DNA from 4 places in the Brevibacillus sp. SIMBA_040 genome. Region 1 is predicted to be linked to each of the others. Evidence: riboswitches for the same ligand, from Rfam matches in the RefSeq annotation. Region 1 holds a riboswitch; each other region holds the start of a gene.

Region 1 (4,214 bases):
ACGAAAAGCGACGCGAAGAATTTTGGCAGAAGGTCCAGTTTGCTTGATCTTGGACAGTATTTCCGCAGGGACTTCATCATCAAAAATCGTTTTAATAAAGTTACGTGTGGTCGGTTGCTGCGGATTGCTGAAAACATCGAGCACCGAGCCCTGTTCAATGACGTGACCGTTTTCCATGATGGCAACATGATCGCAGATTTTTTTGATGACCTGCATCTCGTGTGTGATTAGGACAATGGTCAGGCCGAATTTCTTGTTAATATCCAGCAGAAGCTCAAGAATCGATTCGGTTGTTTGTGGATCGAGCGCCGAGGTTGCTTCGTCACAGAGCAAGATTTCCGGATCGGTAGCCAGCGCACGGGCGATGCCGACACGCTGTTTTTGTCCACCTGACAGCTGGGAAGGGTAAGCGTTTGCCTTGTCCGCAAGTCCCACCAGTCGGAGCAGATCCTCGACCTTTTGCTTGATGACATCCTTTGGAACGCGGTTCATACGCAAAATCTCAGCTACATTGTCGAAAACGTTGTAAGATGACAGCAGATTAAAATGCTGAAAAATAATGCCGATTTTTTTGCGTGCCTGACGCAGCTCTTTTTCTTTCAGAGAAAGCATATCTTGACCATTTACGATAACAGAACCGCTCGTCGGCTTTTCCAGCAAATTGATGGTACGGAGCAGGGTACTTTTCCCCGCTCCGCTAAAGCCGATGACACCATAGATTTGCCCTTTTTCCGCGTTCAATGAGACGCCCTTCAAAGCCTCGACCTGCTTATTGCCCACTTTGTATGACTTATGAATGTCGGTTAGCTGTATCATTTCTTAACGTCTCCTTGCTGCTTACTTAATTTTTACCAGGAAGGAAGCACGGAACCTTCAAAGCGTTCTTCGATGAATTTCTTTACTTCTTCGGAACGATAGCTATCAACAAGCTTTTGGTAAGCTGGATTGTCTTTGTTTTTGTCATTGGCAACGAGGACATTTACATACGGTGAATCAGAGGTTTCAGCAAAGATCGCATCCTTTTTAGGGGAATAGCCTGCTTCCATTGCAAAGTTGGTGTTGATCGAAGCGACCTCAACGTTGTTTAGGGAACGCGCCAGGAATGCTGCTTCGAGCTCTTTGAACTTCAGATTCTTCGGATTTTCTACGATATCCAGAGGTGTCGCATTGTCACCTACGCCATCCTTCAATTTGATCAGACCAGCTGCCTGATATAGTTGCAGGGCACGAGCGCGGTTCGAAGGATCGTTTTGGATGCCGACAACACCGCCGTCTGGGATGTCTTCTATTTTTTTATGCTTGGTGGAGTAGAGCCCCATCGGATAAGTCACGGTTTTGCCGATGATGGTCAGCTTTGTTTTATGGTCTTGATTGAATTTATCGAGGAAAGGAATTGTTTGAAAGCTGTTGATGTCCAGGTTTCCTTTATCGAGGGCTTGGTTCGGCTGTACATAATCGTTGAAGACGACAACTTCTACATCCAATCCTTTTGTTTTTGCCACTTCTTTTACTTTGTTCATGATTTCTTCGTGTGGTCCCCCGGTTACACCAACCTTGACGCTTGTTTGTTCAGCTGCGCCAGTTGCTGGTGCAGCTTCTTGTTTGCCTCCGCAAGCGGTCACGAGTGATGCCGCGAGTAGCAGTGATGTGAGTAACAGACCTGTCTTTTTCATTTGAATTTCTCCCCAATCCTTGTTTTTTATATATATTGAAAAGTAATGCCGAAAAGAGGGTAGAGAACTTGGTATTGCGTAAGTATGCAAAAAAACCTCTTCTGAAAATAGAAGAGGTTAGAAACTGTCATCGTGAAACAGTCGTAGAACACCTCTCTTATCTTCCGGAATGTTTTCCGCTGGAATTGGCACCATATCTATCGAGATAGGTTGCCGAGGTATCATAGGGCCAGTCCCTCCACCTCTCTTTATAAGAGAACGTTTTATTCAATTAAATCGATAAAATCTGATTCGGTTAGTTGGATTATAGCTTGCTTGTTCATGTCTGTCAAATGTTTTTAAAAATATTAACTTTCGAGAAAATCGCCAAGTTATTTCTCAGGTTAAACTCAAATATGGTATTATATGTAAAAAAGGGGATGGGGCGATTTCGTTGTGTAAATTCCTTTTTACTCTCATTTTATCATGTTGTTTTTTGACTGCGGGCTGTGCGAACATTGATGAATCCGTCCTTCTCCCAAACGAGCAAACAATAAAAATAGGCGTTGTAGGGAATCCTCCTATGGTTGACGAAAAAAACATAGAGTTCACTGAGATCGAACTTGGAAAGATGAGTAGCACTCCTGATACAGAATTTCACGCTTTATTTATTATGCCAGAGTTTCTTGAAGAAGCATCTAGTGCCAGATTTGCGGATCTTTATAAAAACTTGAAATACCCTGTGTTTTTTATTGGATCAAAGAAGTCGTATTATCCATTCATAGAGGAAGCATTAACATATTCTAAAGCGCCAGCAACAAATTCAGGAATGTTTGCAACTGGATTTATCAACAAAAATGGGCAGTACACAATATTTGAGTATGGCTTTAAAAATGATGAGCAGACAGAGGAAAATCTAAGAGAATTATATTCGAATATTTTCAATACGATTTTGTCGGAAGTTGTCGCAAGGAAAACTAAGTGAAGTATTTAGATTGAAAAATTGTAGTTTATACAGGTCGCAAGCAATAAATTTAGTCAAAATACGAATGATTACTTGCTAGAGGAGCAGAACATATGTATAATGGAAAAAAACAAACCTGATATATGTTCTCACAGGTGATGGCCATGACACTATTGGATACGAATGAAATCAGAAAAAAGCTATCTGCTATATATAATGAGATAGCAAAAGAGTTGTTCGGATTTGGAACGACTCTACTGAGAGTAACGATCGAGAACCAAATGATTACCTTCTATGCCAAACATCGCCGTTCTCCGCGCTCTGTTGCGCTGGAGGGTGAGGCCCCATCACTAAAGCTCGAAGTCGATTTCCGAATGTCTCTTCTATATAAGAAAAGACTACGGGAACGATTGGAAGAAGAAATGGGCCTGAACATAGAGGCTGTACTACGAGACTACGACGCTGCTACACAGCTGGCGATTACGAATGTTATTCTGACAGAACCAGAACTGAATACCTGACAGAGTAATTTGGATTTTCTCTTTTGATCTATCTCAAGAGAAGACCATAAGCTTTGGCGAAAACGGGTGTCGCTTCTCTTTGTTTACGAAGAAAAGTGCTCTTGTTTAGAATGAAACGTTCTAATCAAGGGTACTTTTCTTTTTTCTTTTTAACAAATTTTACCTTTATAAGGGTGTGGTTGATGCATAGATAAACGCGAACGGTGGAACAGTAGGGGGTTTATCAACGGTTGCAGGTTGTATAAAAACAGAGAAACGTTGAATCCTAAGCCAATGGAAGAATAAGACTCAGGCGATACCTGAAATGGAGGAAGTTAAAATGAAAAAATTACTGACAGGAATCCTATCCTTTTCTGCACTCTCGTTGGCACTGGCTGGCTGTGGCAGTGGTGAGCAACCACAACAAGGGGCTGCTGGTGGAGCAGCAAAGGGTGAGCCAACCAAGCTGGTCATCTCTACATGGGGTTTCTCCGAAGACTTTTTCCGCAAAGAAGTGTATGAGCCGTTCGAAAAAGAGCATAACGTCAAAATCGTTCTGGAAATCGGGAACAATGCAGAGCGTCTGAATAAAGTCCGTCAAGGCAGCTCAGATGTCGATCTGATTTATCTTTCCGACTATTATGCTCAACAAGGTATCGATAGCGGTGCATTTGAGAAAATCGATCGTACGCGCATCCCTAACCTGAACGAGATTTATGATATTGCCAAAGCTCCACTGGGTGAAGACTACGGTCCTGCCTACACGATTGGACAATTCGGGATTGCCTACAATCCAAACATCGTAAAAACCGAAATCAAAGATTGGAAAGACCTGTGGAACCCAGAGCTGGCAGGCAAGCTGACACTGCCAAGCATCACCTCCACAACTGGCCCAATGATCCTCGACAGCGCTTCGAAAGTGGCTGGAAGCAAAGAATTTAACGAAGACCAAGCGTTTGCCAAAATGAAAGAAGTAAACAAAGGCGTAGTGAAGTATTACGACAAAACATCTGAGTACGTAAACATGTTCAGCCAAGAAGAGATTGCAGTTGGACCAATCATGGAAATGTACTTCAAGGATATTCAGGCAGCAGTACC
Region 2 (4,214 bases), on a different contig from region 1:
CACCTGTTGCTGTTTCCAGATCGACAGAGGACAGTGGAGCCGCGACATAAAACGGAATCCCGTGAGCTTTGGCAAGTACAGCCACGCCGTACGTTCCGATTTTGTTTGCTACGTCGCCATTTGCTGCTACGCGGTCTGTCCCTACGATAACTGCCTCTACTTTTCCTTGAGACATTACCATTGCTGCCATGTTATCGCAGATCAGCGTCACATCAATACCCGCCTGCTGGAGCTCATAGGCAGTTAGACGCGCGCCTTGCAGGACTGGACGTGTTTCGTCTGCGTATACTTTGAGATTCCAGCCGCGTTCTTTTGCCAAATAAAATGGAGCCGTCGCCGTTCCATAGGCAGCTGTCGCCAGGGCGCCAGGGTTGCAGTGCGTAAGAATGCCCATGCCATCATGCAGGAGCGTCAGCAAATGCTCACCGATTGTCCGGCATACTTCAGCATCTTCTTTTTGAATTGCCAAAGCCTCGTCCAGTACCGCAGCCTTCAGCTCCGCAACAGACAAACCTGTCTCTTTTTCCACACGGGTCTTGATGCGATCCAGCGCCCAGAACAGATTGACCGCAGTTGGACGGGAAGTGCCCAGGTAGTCCGCCTGCTTGGTCAATTCATTCCAAAATTGCTCGTGCGATTCTGCCTCGCTGCCGCGAACGCCAAGATAGAGTCCGTATGCCGCAGCCATTCCGATGGCAGGAGCTCCGCGTACTTGCAAATGGCGAATGGATGCCCACACTTCTTCGGATGTTGTCAGGTTCAAATAAATCGTTTCAACTGGCAAGCGCGTTTGATCAAGCAGAACTAAGCAATCGTTCTCCCACTTGACCGGCGCAAATTGTGTACTCGTTGTCATACTGTTGTAGCCTCCTGATAGTAGCGTGCGGTCACTGTACGGACAATGTCCGTGATGTCGGTTGATTCGCCTACATTGCCGCGGCCGAGAATCAGCGCTTCACCAATAGCCAGCGCCAAACGTTCTGCTTCTGCACGCGTTTGCTCGTCCTCTATGGCGTTCAAATCTGCCACTCCTGCTAGCCCAATCACGCGGCGTAGGATTTTGCATCCAGCATAACCGGCAGTGTCCTGAATCAGTCGTTCTACATAGCTCTGCCAGAGGCCTTCTACGTGAGCGCTGCGTTCTTTAGCCCGTTTATGCCACAGCTGAACAAACTGGGAAACGAATTCGTTCCAAACATCTTCGACCATCTCCAGTAAGTATTCGCGGTATGCGTCCCGTTCTCCTTGGTCTTTTTGCAAACCGTGCTGACCAGCGTAGTTGAGCAAAAGGTTTGCAATGACCGCACCGATATCAAAGCCGATCGGGCCGTAGTAAGCAAATTCAGGATCGATTGCTTTCAAGCTCGTTTCGGTAATGAAAATGCTTCCTGTATGCAAATCACCATGCAAAAGCGCTTCTGCGCGAGTCAAAAAGTCATATTTAAGCTTGGCGATCTCCAGTTTGAGCGGCTTGTTGTTCCAGATCGCTTCCACCTCTGAACGAATCAACGGGTTAAAGTTATTCGTTGGTGCATTTTCATAAGGATCAGTAAAAACCAGATCTTCAGTAATTTTGCATAATTCGGGATTTAGGAATGTTCCGACTAACGCCTTTTTTTCGTATGGATGCGCCCCGAGATCAGATGTGTAAAACAAGGTTTGCGCCATGAAACGTCCAATTTGCTTGGCAAAGAGGGGGTAACGTTTCCCTTCGATGAGACCTTTGCGCATAATGACGTGATCTCCGACGTTTTCCATTACAGTCAAAGCCAGCTCCTGGTCAAAATGATACACTTCCGGTACGAGATCAGGTACGTATTTGTGCTGAATACGCAGGGCTTCGCTCTCGATACGTGCACGATCAATCGTCAGCGGCCATGATTCCCCAACCACACGCGCAAATGGCAACGCCTGCTTCACAATCACGCTCTTTCCGGTAGCTTTCTCTTGAATATCAAACACCAGATTGAGGTTTCCATCCCCGATTTCGTGACTCGTCAGCTCTGCTCCCTCAGTAAACAGACCTGGCAAACCCTTTACGTACTCCACTGCTTCCTGCTCGGTCAACGCACGATAAGCCATGATTCATTACTCCCCTCAATGTCATTTTGTATTTATCTCTAGTGGACTGGATGCTTGCCCCAGTCTAGCAATCAAACGGTAGCCATTGCAGACATGCAAAAAGACCTCTTTTCCCGAAGAAAAGAGGTCGCTGTCGTCACGTACAAAACAAACGTGTCCTTGTCCCCCTTATCTTCCAGACTACTTTTGTTTCTGCAGGAATTAGCACCGTGCACGTCGCCTGAAACTTTAATCGCTACAAAAGCGACCAAAGAGCGTCATGTCGGTTGCCGGGTATCATCGGGCCAGTCCCTCCACCTTCTCTGGATAAGGTATCCATCGTATGCAATTATGATTTAGTTTGAATCATACAGCCACACTTACACGCTGTCAACACCCTTTTTCAGCTGCCCCCATCCATTTTTACTACCAGCTATAGTGCGTACCGGAAGCAGCTGGGCGATCCCAATTCCACCAGTCCACCTTGCCCAAAAAGGCCGCTGTAATCGACTTTTCCTGTTGCAGCTTGAGTAACTCCTTGGTCGGTCCGGTCAAAACAGCACCATAAATACGGACGCCATTTTTTTGCATGTACTGGTAACGCTCGGCAATTTGCGGCTTGCTCCTAGAAACCAAGCTAAACCCTATTTCATTGGTCAGCCGCTCCTGTTCGGTAAGATATTTCATTTCGCTCAAATAAACTGCTGCCCGGCGCAGTCCTTCGCCATTGACCAGAATCGGGGCATTCCCGTAATTAAGCTCCCGCTCCGCAAACCCCCAGACGTCACCAGCGCCGAGAAGACGAACTCCTTCCCCAGCATCACTGCGTGCCTGCTCCTGCCCTGAATCGACAGCAAACCAGACTGTTTCATATGCATCACTGCTAACATAGCGGGAAATAAGCGAGTAATATTCCTCGTAGCTCAAAAAATGGTCAAAGGAGATAGCCAGCTGAGATACTGTGCCCTCCGGCAGCTTTCCCATCGTCGTCCAGGCAGGTGTACGTAGATACTCCGAGTCCGCCAGCGTCACCTTCTGCCCCGTAATCGGATAGCTGAAAAAGAGCTTTTGCTCCCTGATCCCGTTTGTCCACTCTGGCTTGGCACTTGTCTTCCACAAATAGTTGGTGCTTTCGAAGCTTCCGGCGTTTTTGTCCTCGCTCCCCACCCGCTCACGCAGTTCCATCCTGATCTTCCCGTAAAATAAACCGACCTCTGAGCCACTGCTACCTACACTCACGCCCGGCTGCGTGAAGTTGACCATATCCTTGGCGACCCGGAACAAATCGTCGTGCATCAGGGAACCAAACCAGCCGTTCACCACAAACAGCAAGACACCTGCAAAAAAGGCAAGCGCCATCGTAAACGCGGAATTCGATAGGCGCATCCTCCATTTACCCCGCCGAATGATAGCCCGCTGTTTCTCTTCTGTAAGAGCGGCAGGGGCCTCTTTGCCTGGGTCAGAGCCCGTGCCTTGCTCTTCCCCCAGCAGAAGCCGTTCCAATCGCTGGGCGTACTCCTCATCTCTGATTACTTCTTCCCCGAGCCTTTGCTCCTCGCCCTCTGTCATTTCTCCTCGCAGGTAAGCGAGCAGCTTTTGATCCCTGCTATTTTTGTCTTTATTCTCCATCTGCTCCATCCCTCCACAACTTTCGCATCTTTTGCCGCCCTCGAAACAGAGAACGCTTTACGTCAGCCACATCGATACCCAATATTTCTGCGATTTCTGCATAGGAAAAGGAAGCTGCTGCAAGCAGAATGACCTGCTTTTGCTTTTCTGGTAGCTGCAGAAGAATTTCCTGAGCCATTTCCCACATTTCCTTGTGCACCACAGTTTCCGCAGGATCATCCACCTGCTGGTCAGCTTGTTCAGGAAGCTGCCCTACCAGCTGCAAGGGTCGCTTCGTCTGTTTACGATGCCAATCGACAAAGGCGTGGTACGCTACCTTGAACAGCCACGGCCTGACTTTTTCCCCGTGGTAATCGTCCAGGGACAAAAAGGCGCGGAAAAAGGTTTCCTGCGCCAGGTCCTCTGCCTGCCGTGCATCGCGTGTCAGCCGGAAAAGGTAGCGGTATATATCGTTTACGTGCAGTTTGTACACGTCGTCCAAGCTCACTTTCCCAACGCTTCCACACCCTTTCATTGACTACCAC
Region 3 (4,214 bases), 120 kb from region 1:
GGGGAACATGGGGAAACCAACATAGTAAGGCGTAATTTCGTACAACTGAAAATAGATGACAAGAGCTTTGTCAGCGAGATAGAAATCCTGGTCAGGCTTAATCGAAGTAAATCCGTTCAGGGTAGGGATATTGCGCTCTTTGATTTGCAGCTTGATGTTATCCGAGATTACTTTGACATAGTCACTTCCGGGCTTGAACAGATCACGCAGCGTGAATAGCTTGCCTGTCTGAATATCTGCCGTAACCGAACCCATAAATGTCATGCCATGGGCCATTTGCGGAGTATAGGCATAGTTAGTCAATGTCACACTGAAGATGCCTCTCTCATTGCTTTTGATCTCGTAGCTACCTTGCATCTGTGTATTTCCGGGTACCTGCACACGCTGCTGCTCATGGATCAGCCCCTGAACGGTTTGGAGAATAGCTTTGTTAATATCCTTTTCTGCCTGCTGATTCGCGAGTCCAGCGAGCTGTGGATAGTAAATGGTCGTGTTTTGGCGGGAGATGGTACGTGTCAGCACAGTGGCTGGCAGTTGGTTGAGTTCCACTTTGGTTGTTCCTTTCGTTCTTGATTGAAAAAAATGTTTGGTTACATCAGCCTATTCCAAATTATTTTTGCTGTTCTTACTTTTTTCACATATTTGGTTATAAAGTTCGGCTTATAATGGAGAAAGATGCCGATATAAATAAAAACGGAAATAAAGGAGGGCGATTATGGTTCAATTGGTACGCAATACGTTGACAAATAAAGAAGGCTTTATGATTTTTATCTTATGGAATCATCTTTGGATGGCAGGTCTTATTACCTATTCGACTGGCGTGGAATTTTGGAAGCTTACATCAGTGGGACTGCTGATTACCTTGATCGTGTCACCGCTTTACTTCATTCGAAAAAACAGCCATATCATTCGTTATTTAGTGGCTGTGGGCTTCATGTATTATGCGATAACCTTTGACCATTTTACGACCTATGAAGAAGTACCTTTTCTTGCATTTATAGTAATTGGTTTTTTAGCAGCGTATTTGGATTGGAAGCTGGTCGTATTTACAGGGGTTGTCCAGATTATTTTGTCGGTTGTTGGCTTTTATACAGGTACATATGAGATTTTCAGTGGTGATTTTGATGAAGTGAACATGGTTCTGCGCATTTCTGCGATCCTCATGATGATGGGGGCGATGACCTATCTCTGTCTGGCTGGACAAGCTTCTCTGAACAAAGCGAATGCGGCTCGTCAGGAAGCGGAGGAGAAAGAGAAACGTCTGGAAGAAATGCTGGGCCAAATCCAGTTGATGACGGACCAATTGGATCGTACGTCCGAGCATGTGCATGAGCACGCAGAAGGTACGAAGCGCAATACGGACGAGATGATGATCGCCTTCAAGGAAGTAGCGACAGGTATGGAGTCGCAAGCTAACTCTACCGTGAAGATTGAAGAAGAGGTGCAGTCGATTGATTCCGAGATCGTAGCCGTAACCAATCAGGCAAATGCGATGAAGAGTGAATCGGATCACAATAACCGTCGTCTGACTGACAGTGTGACGATGATGAATGAGCTGTCTATGCAAATGGACCAAATCGTACAGTCGGTAAATGTAGCGGCTTCAACGATCCATCAGCTCAATCGTCAGGCGAACCGCGTGGAGGAAATTGTAGGTGCTATTAATCAAATTGCAACACAGACCAACCTGTTGGCATTGAATGCTGCTATCGAATCGGCACGTGCGGGTGAGCATGGACGCGGCTTCGCAGTCGTTGCGGATGAGGTTCGGAAGCTGGCTGAACAAAGCGCCACAGCTACCCAGGAAATTAGTGAGATTCTGAAGGTGCTCCATCAGGAAAGTGAAAATGCAGTACAGCAAATTAGCAGTGGAGAAACGTCTGTTGCCAAAGGACAGGAGCTGGCAGTAAAAACAGTTGCTTCTATTGAAGCGGTGCGGACGGGAATGGTTGCATTCCTGGAGGCAGCCGATCAAGTGCGCTCCAGTATGGACCGGGTAAAAATGCGCTCCGGTGAAGTGGCAGTAGAGATGTCAACCATTACTGCTGTAACGGAGCAATCGGTTGCCAATCTGGAAGAGCTTTTTGCGACAGCAGAAAATCAGCATCAAAAGGTGCGAGAAATTACCGAAGAGCTAGGCGAGTTAAATACGCTGTCCCATCGTTTGCAGCAAACGTTTCACAAAGAATAGTAACGAAAGTTTGGAACCAAAAAACAATTGCATTTTTGAGGCGTTCTGCTAGAATAATCATCATTATAACTTGATAGATTCACCTACCTTATCTAGAGAGGCGGAGGGACTGGCCCGATGAAGCCCGGCAACCACTGTACGTACGTGTACAGTAAGGTGCCAATTCCTGCAAAACCTGACCGGGGTTTTGACAGATGAGGAAGAGGACTGCCTCGGACGCAAACTCTTCCTCAGGGAAGAGTTTTTTTGTTTTTATGCTAAAGAGGGGGAATTTGCGAACGATAAAGTGTATATGAAGTGAAATATTCGTAATTACTATTGAAATTTACGTCCAAAAGACGTACATTACGTATTGGAATAGAGAAAAACGATCGAAACGGACGAACAGGAGAAGGAGACGACACCATGAAAAAGTTGTTATTGGCATTAACCACATTTGCAGTATTGGCAGCAGGTTGCTCGGCAGGCGGCAATGCACCTGCAGATAAATCAGAAGGACAAGCAACAGGACAAGAGGGCGCAGCGAAAAAGCGCATTGCATTGATCCTGCCAGAAAAAATCGGGGTAAATCCGTTCTTCCAGCAAATGGATGAGGGTGCGAAAAAAGCTGGACAAGAGTTCGGCGCAGAAGTGAAGAGTATCGAGTCCACTGACCATGGCGCGATTGAAGAAAACCTGCGTGTAGCTGTAGCAGAAAAGTATGATTTGATCATCACTTCTTCTTTTGAAGCTGAGGATGCATTGAAAAAAGTAGCAGCAGAAAATCCTGATCAGAGCTTTGCGATAATCGATACGGTAGTAGATTTGCCAAACGTTCGCAGCGTAACGTTCCGTGAGCAGGAAGCTGCATACCTGATGGGTGCGGCAGCAGGTCTGGCTACCAAGACGAACAAAGTTGGTATGGTCGTAGCGATGGATATTCCGCTGTTGAAAAAATGGACAGGCGGCTTCCAGGAAGGGATGAAAGCAACAAATCCTAACGCAGAATTCCTCGTGAACTACGTAGGCAGCTTCTCTGACCCGGCAAAAGCAAAAGAAATGGCGCTATTGCAAGCATCCAAAGGCGCTGACTTCATCAATGGTGCAGCTGCAGTAGGGGACCTGGGCGTTTTTGAAGCAGCGAAGGAAAAAGGCTTCTATACAGCAGGACAAGACGTTGACCGCACGACAATCGACCCTGAGCACATCGTGTTGTCTCAGCTGAAAGGTACGGATGCAGCAGCGTATGAAACAGTGAAGGCGTTTGTAGAAGGCTCCCTGAAGCCAGGCGTAGTAACGTATGGTTTGAAAGAAAAAGGTGTGGGCGTGACGTACGTAACACATGAGAGCCAAACGCCACTGAATGCGTTTATCGGTCAAGAAGTTATCGACAAAGTAAAAGCGATCAACGATGAGATTGTAGCTGGAACGCGCAAAGTTCCAGACACGTTCTAAAAGAATACACACAGTGCATTGATGTGACCGACTACAGCTGTGTAGTCGGTCACGATTGTGTTAGAGGAAGTTTATAGGCGGCAGCACAGGATAAAGGAGGAGTGGGAATGGCCTATCGTCTGGAAATGAGGGACATGACCAAGAAATACGGAGATTTTATTGCCAACGACAAGGTGTCTTTCTCACTGGCTGCTGGCGAAGTACACGCAATCGTTGGTGAAAATGGAGCAGGCAAAACGACGTTGATGCGGATGCTGTACGGCATGGAGCAGCCAACTTCAGGAGATATCGTGATAGGCGACAAAAAAGTCACGTTCCGTGGCCCAGAAGATGCTATTCGGAGCGGAATCGGAATGGTTCACCAGCACTTTATGTTGTTTGGTGAGTTCACTGTGACTGAAAACATCGTGATCGGATATGAACCGAAGCAGGCTGGCTTTTTCAAAAGAAAAGAAGCTGTGGATAAAGTTCGTGCACTAAGTGAGCAATACCGTATCCCGATTGATGCACAGGCACAGGTGTCCAGCTGCTCGATCGGTGAGCAGCAACGGGTAGAAATTCTGAAAGTCTTGTATCAGGGAGCGGACAT
Region 4 (4,214 bases), on a different contig from region 1:
TAGTAGGACCGATTGTTCGGTACTTGTTTACAAAATTGGTTCAGAGAAAAGGAATCACGATCAAGCATTTTTCATAGTCATGAAAGTAATTGTAGACAAAAGTCTAAAAAAGGTGATACTATACCTTCAATCTTAAAAACTGAAGGGAGATTAGACTTATATGCTTAAACTTATTATCGCAAATTAAATTCGAATGAGTTTAATAGGAGGGTTATTCTATCATTCATTGATCGGTTTGTTTGATATGCCCTTTTGCGATAATGAAGAGAAGCGATATAATGTCTAATCTATACAAGCAGAAAAATAAATGGTTGTAATCAGGCTAAAGGCAGGCGCTTGCTTCAGGCTGGTTTACTTTATTTTTTGCGTATACAAAGACTTTATGAGTTTATTCTCATAAGGTCTTTTTCTGTTTTTAGGAGGTGATTTATTTCCATAAATATACATGCTGTGTACGAGAGTGATTAAAATATATATGGAGGGAATCTACATGAAAAAATACGAATTAGTAAGTAATTATCGCAATAACGAAAGCTTGAAGGAGAGCTTTAATTCCTTAGCAATAAAAACCTTCAAATTAGATTTTCGAGGCTGGTATGACAAAGGGTATTGGAATGACAATTATATTCCGTATTCCTTTGTTGATAAAGGCAAGGTTATCGCAAACGCCTCGGTCACTAAAATGTCGGTGATTATAAATGGTCAAACGCATAAAGCGATTCAGGTTGGTACAGTCATGACAGATGAAAATTATCGCAATCAAGGCTTGGCTAAGCAATTAATGCAGCACATTCTGAGGGAACATGAAAATAGATGTGATTTCATGTATCTTTTTGCGAATGAAACGGTTTTGGATTTTTACCCGAGGTTTGGCTTTACACGCCTACATGAAAGTGAGTTTAGCATAGATCTGGCGAAAAGCTCGATTCAAATGAATACAGCATCGAAAGTAAAGCAGCTCACTATTGAATATGATCTTGCCTTACTTGAAAAATTTGCGAAAAATCGCCATGTCAACTCAAGGATCTTAGATGTGGAGCAAAATGAAAGCCTATTACTTTTTTATTTCACATTAGTATTTTATGAGGCTTTGTTCTATGTGGAAGATTTAGAAACGATTGTACTCATGGAGGAAGAAGAAGATATTCTGCGTATTTTCGATATCATTTCGTTACAAGCACCAAATGTTGAAGCAGTACTTGCAAGCATTGTGAAGGAAACAACGAAAAAAGTAGAATTTTGCTTCACTCCTGATTTTACAATCGAAGGGATGACAGCAACCATTATGCCAAATGATGATGATGCCCTATTCGTCTTAACAAAAAAGCCGCTGCTGAAGGGAAACTTTATGTTCCCGTTAACATCACATAGTTAATTGACAGGTAAATGAACTGCTATATTCAAGGGACGCTAATGAAAAGAAAACCTGGTGCCACTGCTTGGCTGGCACTAACCAAATTCCTTTTTATTGAAAAGAAAGAATTTTGTTGACGGATGGTATGGAATTTCTTAGAATAAAGCTCAACAGAATACACTATTCTTATCCAGAGAGGTGGAGGGTCTGGCCCTATGAAGCCCGGCAACCGTCACGATTAGGTGACAAGGTGCCAATTCCTGCGAGGCGACCTACGTCTCGGCAGATAAGAAGCGGGTGTCGCGTAAGCGTGATTACGAACCTTCTTCTTAGTGAAGAAGGTTTTTTTATTCCTAGAAGTACCAAAATTCATATTTTTCTTTATCCAGAGAGGTGGAGGGACTGGCCCGATGAAGCCCGGCAACCGTCATGCAGTATGTGACAAGGTGCCAATTCCTGCAGGACATAGGTTCCTGGGAGATAAGGAGAAGGGGAGCAGCGATGCCCAAGAGCCTTCTTCTTAGCGAAGAAGGCTTTTTCTTTTTCAATTATGAGGATGGAGTGGTTAACATGAGCGCTGGCGTAATTCGAGTAGGGTTGTTGGGACTTGGTACTGTAGGGGGAGGCGTCATCAAAACGATACGCTCTCAACAAGAAAAGCTGTCTTCTCGATTGGGGAAACGCATTGAAATCGTGAAAGCACTGGTTCGCGATTCCGATAAGGAGCGTGCAGTTCACGTTGATGCGTCTTTATTGACGACAAACTTTGAGGATATATTGCAAAGTGATGTGGATATTGTCGTAGAAGTGATGGGCGGTGTCGAGCCTACTTATGATTACGTTCGAGCGTTGATTGAAAAAGGCTGCCATGTCGTAACAGCGAACAAAGAGCTGCTGGCAAAACGAGGCACAGAGCTTGTTGAGCTGGCGAATCAGCATCAGGTACATTTGGCATATGAAGCGAGTGTTGCGGGTGGAATCCCGATTTTGAGTGTGCTGCGCCAATTTTTAAGAACCAATGACATAAGCGGTGTACTCGGAATCCTCAATGGCACGACCAACTTCATTCTGACCAAAATGGAAGCGGAGCAGCTGTCCTACCAGGAGGTTTTAAAGGAGGCGCAAGAGCTCGGTTATGCTGAGGCAGACCCGCGTTCTGACGTCGAAGGCTTCGACGCGATGTACAAACTGTATATTCTCGCACAGTTGGTGTATGGAGAATCGCTCCCGCTTTCAGATGTGGTGCGAAAAGGGATTTCTGATCTCTCTGCAGGGCATATTCGCATTGCCAGCGAGCTTGGCTATCGGATCAAGCTGATTGCCCAGGCTTATCAAACGGAGCAAGGCATTCGACTTTCCGTTGAACCGACAATGTTGCCAATCGCTCATCCATTGGCGCAGATTCAGGATGCTTTTAACGCAGTTCAGCTCTCCGGAAATATTGTAGGTGATTTGCTGTTTACAGGAAGAGGGGCAGGAGAGCTTCCAACGGCTAGTGCGGTTGTCGAGGATTTGGCGTATTTGTTGACACAGCCATTTACACCTCACCCAGCATGGAAAGAAATTGCCGCTGCGACCGCGGAGGTAAGTGAAGAAATCCAGCGTACGTTGTGTTATCTCGAAGGTTCATGCTCATCTGCAACACCGGATCGCGTCCTGCACTTTTTACGTAAAGCTGGGGTTACAATCAGTAAACTAAAAGTTCAATTTGACCTCGGAGGCGTTTTGCGCGCTGGTCTGATCACAAACGGATTAACAGAAGACCATGAAGCAGTACTAGGGAGCGACTTTGGGCTGTCGGTACGATGTTTCCCAGTATTGGAGTCGGCGGAATAAAAAGAACAAGCTTTTTCTTTTCCCATCTTTCTGTTGGAAAAAGAGGGATCAACTTCTTTTTCTCAAATATAGGTAGTAAGAAAAAAACTTGCTGCTCTAGGCAGAATAGACAAGGAAAGAGAGGTGAAGCAGATGACACCTGCAGAAAAGCGTTACGTGCTGGCTATCGATCAGGGTACGACCAGCACGCGTGCCATGCTTTTTACTCGCGAGGGGAAAATAGCGGGAGTTGCCCAAAAAGAGTTTACCCAGCATTTCCCGAAGCCAGGCTGGGTAGAGCATGATGGGCTTGAGATTTGGTCATCTGTGGTTGCTGTAATTGGGCAGGTACTGACGAGCCACAATATTTCTGCAAGCGAGGTAGCAGCGATTGGAATCACGAACCAGCGCGAGACTACGTTGGTGTGGGATAAACAGACCGGGGTTCCGATATACAATGCCATCGTCTGGCAATCACGTCAAACAAGCAAAATCTGTGAAGAGCTGAAGCAGCAGGGGAAAAATGACTGGGTTCGTGCCAAAACAGGACTATTAATCGATGCTTATTTTTCGGGAACCAAGGTCAAGTGGATTCTGGATCACGTACCAGGGGCACGGGAGCGCGCGGAGCGGGGCGAGCTGTTGTTTGGCACGATTGACACCTGGCTGATTTGGAAGCTGTCTGGTGGCGTGGCACATGTGACGGATTATACCAATGCATCGCGTACATTGCTCTTTAACATTCATGATCTGATCTGGGACGAGGAGCTGCTTGCTCTGCTCGATGTGCCCAAAGCGATGCTGCCAAAGGTTTGCTCTAGCTCAGAAGTCTATGCCTACACGGATCGGAATTTATTTTTTGGTGCAGAGGTACCGATTGCCGGGGCGGCAGGTGACCAGCAAGCGGCATTGTTTGGGCAAGCATGCTTTGAGGAAGGCATGGCGAAAAATACATACGGAACAGGTTGCTTTATGCTCATGAATACAGGGTCCAAAGCTGTTTCCTCACAGCATGGCTTATTGACGACAATTGCGTGGGGGCTAG

Evidence for each region. Region 1 has a riboswitch for S-adenosylmethionine ahead of SB752_RS11720 (MetQ/NlpA family ABC transporter substrate-binding protein). Riboswitches for the same ligand answer to the same signal wherever they lie in the genome.
Region 2: linked by a shared signal. The riboswitch ahead of mtnK (S-methyl-5-thioribose kinase) and the one ahead of SB752_RS11720 (MetQ/NlpA family ABC transporter substrate-binding protein) in region 1 are both predicted to bind S-adenosylmethionine.
Region 3: linked by a shared signal. The riboswitch ahead of SB752_RS12260 (BMP family protein) and the one ahead of SB752_RS11720 (MetQ/NlpA family ABC transporter substrate-binding protein) in region 1 are both predicted to bind S-adenosylmethionine.
Region 4: linked by a shared signal. The riboswitch ahead of SB752_RS11135 (homoserine dehydrogenase) and the one ahead of SB752_RS11720 (MetQ/NlpA family ABC transporter substrate-binding protein) in region 1 are both predicted to bind S-adenosylmethionine.

Annotation. Positions count from the first base shown of each region.
Region 1 is NZ_JAWRXI010000006.1:36,472-40,685, forward strand. It holds gene SB752_RS11715 (methionine ABC transporter ATP-binding protein) at 1-816, opposite strand, end outside; gene SB752_RS11720 (MetQ/NlpA family ABC transporter substrate-binding protein) at 849-1,673, opposite strand; SAM riboswitch class I at 1,828-1,930, opposite strand; gene SB752_RS11725 (hypothetical protein) at 2,236-2,637, shown strand; gene SB752_RS11730 (DUF2294 domain-containing protein) at 2,781-3,137, shown strand; gene SB752_RS11735 (ABC transporter substrate-binding protein) at 3,457-4,214, shown strand, end outside.
Region 2 is NZ_JAWRXI010000001.1:466,792-471,005, forward strand. It holds gene mtnA (S-methyl-5-thioribose-1-phosphate isomerase) at 1-856, opposite strand, end outside; gene mtnK (S-methyl-5-thioribose kinase) at 853-2,082, opposite strand; SAM riboswitch class I at 2,248-2,395, opposite strand; gene SB752_RS02335 (anti sigma factor C-terminal domain-containing protein) at 2,488-3,690, opposite strand; gene SB752_RS02340 (sigma-70 family RNA polymerase sigma factor) at 3,680-4,177, opposite strand.
Region 3 is NZ_JAWRXI010000006.1:155,344-159,557, forward strand. It holds gene SB752_RS12250 (DUF3298 and DUF4163 domain-containing protein) at 1-549, opposite strand, end outside; gene SB752_RS12255 (methyl-accepting chemotaxis protein) at 716-2,191, shown strand; SAM riboswitch class I at 2,277-2,392, shown strand; gene SB752_RS12260 (BMP family protein) at 2,597-3,625, shown strand; gene SB752_RS12265 (ABC transporter ATP-binding protein) at 3,733-4,214, shown strand, end outside.
Region 4 is NZ_JAWRXI010000005.1:273,457-277,670, forward strand. It holds gene SB752_RS11125 (DUF2798 domain-containing protein) at 1-77, shown strand, start outside; gene SB752_RS11130 (GNAT family N-acetyltransferase) at 491-1,375, shown strand; SAM riboswitch class I at 1,538-1,647, shown strand; SAM riboswitch class I at 1,733-1,841, shown strand; gene SB752_RS11135 (homoserine dehydrogenase) at 1,856-3,190, shown strand; gene glpK (glycerol kinase GlpK) at 3,323-4,214, shown strand, end outside.